3 regions of the Shewanella sp. SP1S2-4 genome follow, and region 1 is predicted to be linked to each of the others. Evidence: predicted binding sites of a transcription regulator. Region 1 holds the regulator's gene; each other region holds the start of a gene.

Region 1 (2,268 bases):
TGCTGACCTTGGCTTAGCAAACGTCGATGTCATGCTGGGTATTCGTGCCGAGCGTAACCTCTCCCATGTTCTCTCTGGTGATGCAGAGCTTGACGATATTATCGTTCGCGGCCCTAAGGGAATTGGCATAGTGCCAGCCACTTCAGGGACGCAAGGGATGGTGGAATTAAGCCCAGCGCAGCATGCAGGGTTAATTCGCGCTTTCAGTGAGATGCGGACTCAGTTTGATATTCTAGTCGTAGATACTGCTGCTGGGATTTCAGATATGGTGCTCAGTTTCTCACGTGCATCGCAGGATGTGCTGGTCGTTGTTTGTGATGAACCCACATCGATAACTGATGCCTACGCCCTGATAAAAATCCTCAGCCGTGAGCATGGCGTGTTCCGTTTTAAAATAGTTGCCAATATGGTGCGTAGTTTACGCGAAGGTATGGAATTATTTGCTAAACTCAGTAAAGTGACCGACAGATTTTTAGATGTCGCCCTTGAATTAGTTGCAACTATTCCATTTGACGAAAACTTACGTAAATCAGTTCGTAAGCAAAAACTGGTAGTTGAAGCTTATCCTAAATCACCAGCGGCGATTGCGTATCAAGGATTGGCAAATAAAATTCTGAGCTGGCCTGTACCGCAGCAACCTGGTGGGCATTTGGAGTTTTTCGTTGAGCGTTTAGTGCAACGACCAGATTTTCAAGAGGAAAAAACGAGTGAATAAAGCCGCTGCGTATACTTGTTTAGACAATAAATCGTCGATCGTTGAACAGTATGCTCCGTTGGTTAAAAGAATTGCGCATCATTTACTCGCCAGATTACCTGCCTCAGTGCAGCTAGATGATTTACTCCAAGCTGGGATGATGGGTTTATTAGAAGCATCATCCAAGTTTGATGGTGGCAAGGGTGCGAAATTTGAAACCTTCGCCGGCATACGTATACGAGGGGCGATGTTAGATGAAATTCGCCGTGGTGATTGGGTGCCTCGTTCCGTTCATCGTAATAACCGCAAGGTTGCACATGCTATTGATGAGTTAGAGCAAGAACTGGGCCGTGATGCACGCGACACAGAAATTGCAGAAAAACTTGATATGACGCTCGATGAGTACCATCATATTCTTAACGATGTTTCTGTCGGAAAAATCATAGGGATAGAAGACTTAGGCGTATCTCAGGATATACTTACAGTGAGTGATCGGTCCGATGATGACTCATTTGAAGCATTAGCTGAGAACCAATTTCATTCTGCGCTGGTTGAGGCAATTAAATTATTGCCTGAAAGAGATGCATTAGTGTTATCCCTGTACTACGATGAAGCATTGAATTTAAAAGAGATTGGCGCCATTCTTGAGGTCAGTGAATCGCGTGTTAGCCAGATATTAAGTCAGGCAATGTTGCGATTGAAAGCTAAACTCAAGCACTGGACATAAGTATAATTATTAATCGAGCACAGAATGTCAGCTCACCGGAGGAAACCTTGGACAAGAATATGAAGATTCTCATTGTTGACGATTTTTCGACAATGAGGCGTATCATCAAGAACTTGTTGCGAGACTTGGGGTTTAACAATACCCAAGAAGCAGACGATGGCTCAACAGCCCTGCCGATGTTGCAAAAGGGGGATTTTGATTTTGTTGTTACAGATTGGAATATGCCCGGTATGCAAGGCATCGATCTGTTAAAAGCAATTCGCGCAGATGATTCGCTAAAGCATTTACCCGTATTAATGGTGACAGCTGAAGCAAAACGTGAACAGATTATCGCTGCCGCTCAAGCGGGAGTGAATGGATATGTGGTTAAGCCTTTTACCGCTGCAACGCTGAAAGAGAAGCTAGATAAAATATTCGAACGACTCGCTTGAGCAAGGATGAGCTATGAAGTCACAAACATCAGGGCTCATCACGCTCGAACAAGCTCAGCACTTGGTTGAATTATTAAGTGTCGGTGAGCAACGTCAGGCAGATGATTTATTTCGGGAGCTTGCTGCTCCACTGCAACGAGAATTATTTGAAGAGGTAGGGAAATTAACTCGGCAACTTCATAGCGCTTTAATGGATTTTCAAGTTGATAATCGTCTAGCTGAATTAGCCAATACAGAAATTCCCGATGCCAAACAACGTTTAAATTACGTTATTGACATGACTGAACAAGCGGCAAATAAAACCATGGATGCGGTAGAAGAATGTTTACCTTTGGCCAATGCCGTAACGGTAAATATTCAAAAAGTCATGCCATCTTGGGACAAATTAATGCGCCGGGAAATAGAACTCAGCGAGT
Region 2 (2,268 bases), on a different contig from region 1:
GGGACGAGTCGAACCAAAGGCTATGGTTCTATCGACATTTTTAGCGGCGCGGTAAACCCAGCTGCGTTCAGCACGGTTGAAGGGCAATTCTTCCCTGTCTTGGGCGAAAAAGTATTGCCTGAAAAACTCACCTTGTTTTTCGAACAGATATCGAAAACGACCAATCACGGGATAGTTATGTCTTACCGCTTGTTTGGTCTGCATTTTATCTGCGATATACATGTAAATAACGGCAAGTACTGCGAAGCCTATAACGATCAAAAATAGTCCTGAAAACAGATCGAGTCCCCACATAAACCAATTGAGTTCACTCATGTTATTTATCCTTATTCTTGTCCGTAACGGGTGGCGATCAAGCTCGCGGGTTGGCCATCATTGAGAGAGAGCAAAAACAGCTGGCTGTAGTCCTCTTCGCCGATTGCTTGGACCTCTGGTCCACCCAGGGCTTTTATGATTAATGGCACTGTGTTTGAATGACCAGCGATGAGCGTATTGCCTCGTACCGCATGCACTTGTTCGACAATCAGCTGAATATGTTCTTCGATAGGTTTGGCTGCCTCGACTATCGTCACGGGCAAATGGCGAGCCTCGGCGATAGGCGCGAGTGTTTGCTGGGTTCGCAGGTATTGAGTCGCGATGAGTTGCGACAATGGCGTGCGGTTCAAGGCGGTGATCAGTGACGTTGCGCGCATTTCCCCCTTGGGCGATAACTGTGGGTCATTGGCTGGCGTGTCGGCTTTTTCGGCATGTCTGACTAAAATAATCAGCCTGTTTTCAGCATGGGCTTGGCTAATCGGGGCGAGGCTGAGGCAAGTTAAGATAATAAGACCGGTGAGCAAACTAAGGCGTTTGATATTGATGCTCGTATAGTGCTCAATAGTGCACTTAAGCATTTGTGTAAACACGTGAAAGCGGAAATGACTCAAATTGCGGCCTGCTGCCATGGTGTAACATCCTTTTCTATTGGCTTATCTCTAAGCTCGACGATAGTAATGATCTGCATGCGGGTGGATGGCGCTTTATGCACTTTATACAGAATAAACCCACTCAATTTATGCGGGCCTTATCATGACCTTGTGGTCACGATGGTACTTCAATTCTAAAAATTACTAAAGCTGGTCAAATTTTGGTCGATAATAAAGTCGACCCGAATTGAATGGATAGTCATCATGGAAATCAATAAACCCTCTCAAGTGCAAAGTACCCCTTTGCCGCAGAAAAAATATGCTGAAAATACGGCGCCTAAGGGTACCGAAGTGAGTGATTCGAAGGACGCGAAAACCACCGAAGTGACCTCGAAACAAACCGCGCAGCAAACGAGTAAGCAGCTGATGAATCAAGCGATTTTATCGGCACAGCAAGATGTGAATATCAAGTCAGGCGATCAGTCTATGATCTTGCTTTATCGCGCTGCGATAGAGTCGATTAATAAAGAGTTAGCGCCTACTATGGGCGAGAACGCGATTCAAACTGCTTACGATAATGGCGTAGATACATCGCCAGAAGCGACTGCAGATCGTATCGTGAGTTTTGCGACGCAGTTTTTTAGCATTCACCAGCAACAAAATTCGGGTATGAGCTTAGATGAGCAACTCGATAGCTTTATGGGAATTATTGGTGGTGCAATTGATAACGGCTTTAAAGAAGCGAAAGACATTCTGTCTGGCCTTAGAGTCTTGCAGGGGGATATTGCCGATGGTGTCGATAAAACCTATGGTTTAGTGCAAGAGGGACTACAGGCCTTTAGAGATAGTTTTAATAAGAAGACAGATGAGACACAATCGAGTGCCAGTTAACGCTCTGTTGTTTTCGGTTCTATCGCCATAAGCCCCTTATCATAAGGGGTTTTTGTTATGCGGAAAAAAGTCTATGCTGGAAGCCTATTTAACGTTTCGCTTGAGGGTACGCTATGTGGACTAGGGGACAAGTTATAGAACGTATTGATTGGAGCGATAAGTTATTTTCATTGCGCATCGCCGCCGAGTTAGCCCCATTTATTCCTGGCCAGTTTATCAAGTTAAGTCAAATGCAAGATGATAAGCGTGTTGCCAGAGCATACTCCTTAGTCAATTCTCCCGATAAACCCTATGCCGAAGTGCTCGCAGTCGCGGTAGAGGACGGCCTGTTATCGCCGCAATTGCAAAACCTTGGCATAGGCGATGAAATTGAAATTACCTCAACCGCGACTGGTTTTATGACCTTAGTGGAAATTCCTAAGGGTGGACTTCAAGGCAAGCACTTATGGTTTTTGGCTACAGGTACAGCGGT
Region 3 (2,268 bases), 130 kb from region 1:
GTCGCTTCATCAAAGGCGATATGCACAGTGGGCTGACCACGGCGTAGCTCATCATCATCCATGGCGGGTAAATCATCGTGGATCAATGAATAAGCATGGATACATTCAATGGCTGCGGCGCAGGCATCTAATTTTTCGAGCTCGACCCCAAACATGCGTCCGACACTGTATACGAGGAAAGGTCGAATGCGTTTGCCACCCAATAATGCGCCGTAAGTCATGGCGGCTTTTAATTGGGGAGCGGTATCTTCAAGCGTACTAAAACGCTGTTTTAATTGATTATCAACCCGTTGTTGATATTCTTGAATGGCACTGACTAACACGCTTATTCGCCCTCAACGGCATAGGGGGATAGGGGCGCATTTTCATCTTGTTTCAGTAAAATGGCCACTTTTTGTTGGGCTTGTTCGAGTTTTGCTTGGCTATTTCGAACCAGATTGATGCCACGTTCAAATTGTTTTAACGCGTCATCGAGGGAGATATCGCCTTGTTCTAGATCGGCAACAATGCGCTCAAGTTCGCCAAGGGATTCTTCAAAACTGAGATTTTCGGGTTTCTTCGCCACGTTTATGCTTCCTTTGATTTAGCGGACACAAGGTATATCAGGGCGGCTTAAGGGTCAAATTCAGACTAAAGATATTTGCTCAATAGCACGCTTTGTTACTGAAATTTTTTCAGAAAATATAAATTGTCGCTAAACTTGCTTAGTGTGTGTCCGATAACTGACAATAGTATCATCATTTGTATGGTAATTTTTAACTTGATAGACAAGGCTCGCATGTGTGTCGTTGGGATTATCTTACTCAGTGGAACTGCTGAGTGTTATTGCTTACCTAGGGTGAGTATTATGTCGTTTATTACGAAAAGTGAGGAGCCGTTGTGGATTTAGCAACAGTAATTGGAATTGTGGGTGCCTTTGGTTTCATCTTAGGGGCAATGGCCACCAGCGGCGGTTTAATGATTTTCGTTGATGTACCTTCGATTCTTATTGTTTTCGGTGGGTCCTTCTTCGTAGTGATGATGAAGTTCAATCTTAAACAGTTTTTTAGTGCGGTAAAAATCGCCGCTAAAGCGTTTATTTTTAAGATTGATAAGCCAGAAGATTTGATTGAACAGTCCGTGACTATGGCTGATGCCGCCCGTAAAGGCGGTTTTTTAGCTTTAGAAGAAGCGCAAATTACCAACAGTTTCATGCAAAAAGCCGTCGACATGCTTGTTGATGGTCACGATGGTGAAGTGGTGCGCGCTGCCTTAGAAAAGGATATTGCACTGACTGAAGAGCGGCATCGTACTGGGATCGGCATTTTTAGAGCTTTTGGTGACGTAGGCCCGGCAATGGGCATGATAGGTACGCTGGTGGGTCTTGTGGCCATGCTGTCAAACATGTCAGATCCTAAATCCATTGGCCCCTCGATGGCGGTTGCGTTGTTAACGACTTTATATGGCGCTATGGTCGCTAACATGGTTTGTCTTCCTATCGCGGATAAGTTAACGCTTAGGATGGGCGAAGAAATGCTGAACCGTAACTTGATTATGGATGCGGTATTGGCGATTCAAGACGGACAAAACCCACGGGTGATTGAAGGTTTCTTGAAAAATTATCTGGCTGAGAAAAATCGCAAAATAGATACAACGGACGGAGAGTAGCCCATGGCTAAGGCTAAGTGCAACTGTCCACCGGCCGGAGCACCGATGTGGTTGGCGACCTTTGCTGACTTGATGTCGTTGTTGATGTGTTTCTTCGTGTTGTTATTGTCATTTTCCGAAATGGACGTAATGAAGTTTAAGCAGATCGCGGGCTCAATGAAGTATGCCTTTGGTGTGCAAAATAAGGTGGAAGTCAAAGATATCCCGAAGGGGACGTCAGTGATTGCCTTAGAATTTAGACCAGGACGTCCCGATCCTACGCCGATTGAAATTATCAACCAGCAAACCAATGAAATGACGGAACCTGTATTGGATTACCAAGCGGGTGAAGACGACAGTGCGGGCGGCGTGCAGCAGCAAAGTGGTTCCCAGCGTGGCGGCGAAGCCACTGCAACGGCGCAGGAAGTGGCTGATGCGGTTAAGGCCGAAGCGGCTGCGGCGCAGGATAAGATCAATCAAGAAGTGAAGAAGATGGCGCAGGAGCTCAATAAAGAGATCATCGATGGTGCGATCGAAATTGAGTCATTAGGTCAGCAGATTATTATCCGTATCCGTGAAAAGGGCGCATTTGCCTCTGGTTCGGGTTTCCTTCAACCACGATTTAAGCCTGTGGTGCGATCT

Evidence for each region. Region 1 encodes FliA, which starts transcription of late flagellar genes. Its sites were predicted from a motif close to CTAAAGNTNNNNNNNNNNNNGCCGATA; they were not measured.
Region 2: Q4Q52_RS03360 (DUF5610 domain-containing protein) is a predicted target of FliA. The motif match lies at 1,110-1,136, and genes of this name have one in related genera.
Region 3: pomA (flagellar motor protein PomA) is a predicted target of FliA. The motif match lies at 695-721, and genes of this name have one in related genera.

What each region holds. Positions count from the first base shown of each region.
Region 1 covers NZ_JAUOET010000004.1:8,945-11,212, reverse strand. Annotated here, with positions in the region: gene Q4Q52_RS06085 (MinD/ParA family protein) at 1-715, shown strand, start outside; gene Q4Q52_RS06080 (RNA polymerase sigma factor FliA) at 708-1,421, shown strand; gene cheY (chemotaxis response regulator CheY) at 1,469-1,852, shown strand; gene Q4Q52_RS06070 (protein phosphatase CheZ) at 1,866-2,268, shown strand, end outside.
Region 2 covers NZ_JAUOET010000002.1:262,478-264,745, forward strand. Annotated here, with positions in the region: gene Q4Q52_RS03350 (FMN-binding glutamate synthase family protein) at 1-315, opposite strand, end outside; gene Q4Q52_RS03355 (histidine phosphatase family protein) at 327-944, opposite strand; gene Q4Q52_RS03360 (DUF5610 domain-containing protein) at 1,170-1,796, shown strand; gene Q4Q52_RS03365 (ferredoxin--NADP reductase) at 1,910-2,268, shown strand, end outside.
Region 3 covers NZ_JAUOET010000004.1:140,995-143,262, reverse strand. Annotated here, with positions in the region: gene ispA ((2E,6E)-farnesyl diphosphate synthase) at 1-323, opposite strand, end outside; gene xseB (exodeoxyribonuclease VII small subunit) at 326-565, opposite strand; gene pomA (flagellar motor protein PomA) at 880-1,647, shown strand; gene Q4Q52_RS06645 (flagellar motor protein MotB) at 1,651-2,268, shown strand, end outside.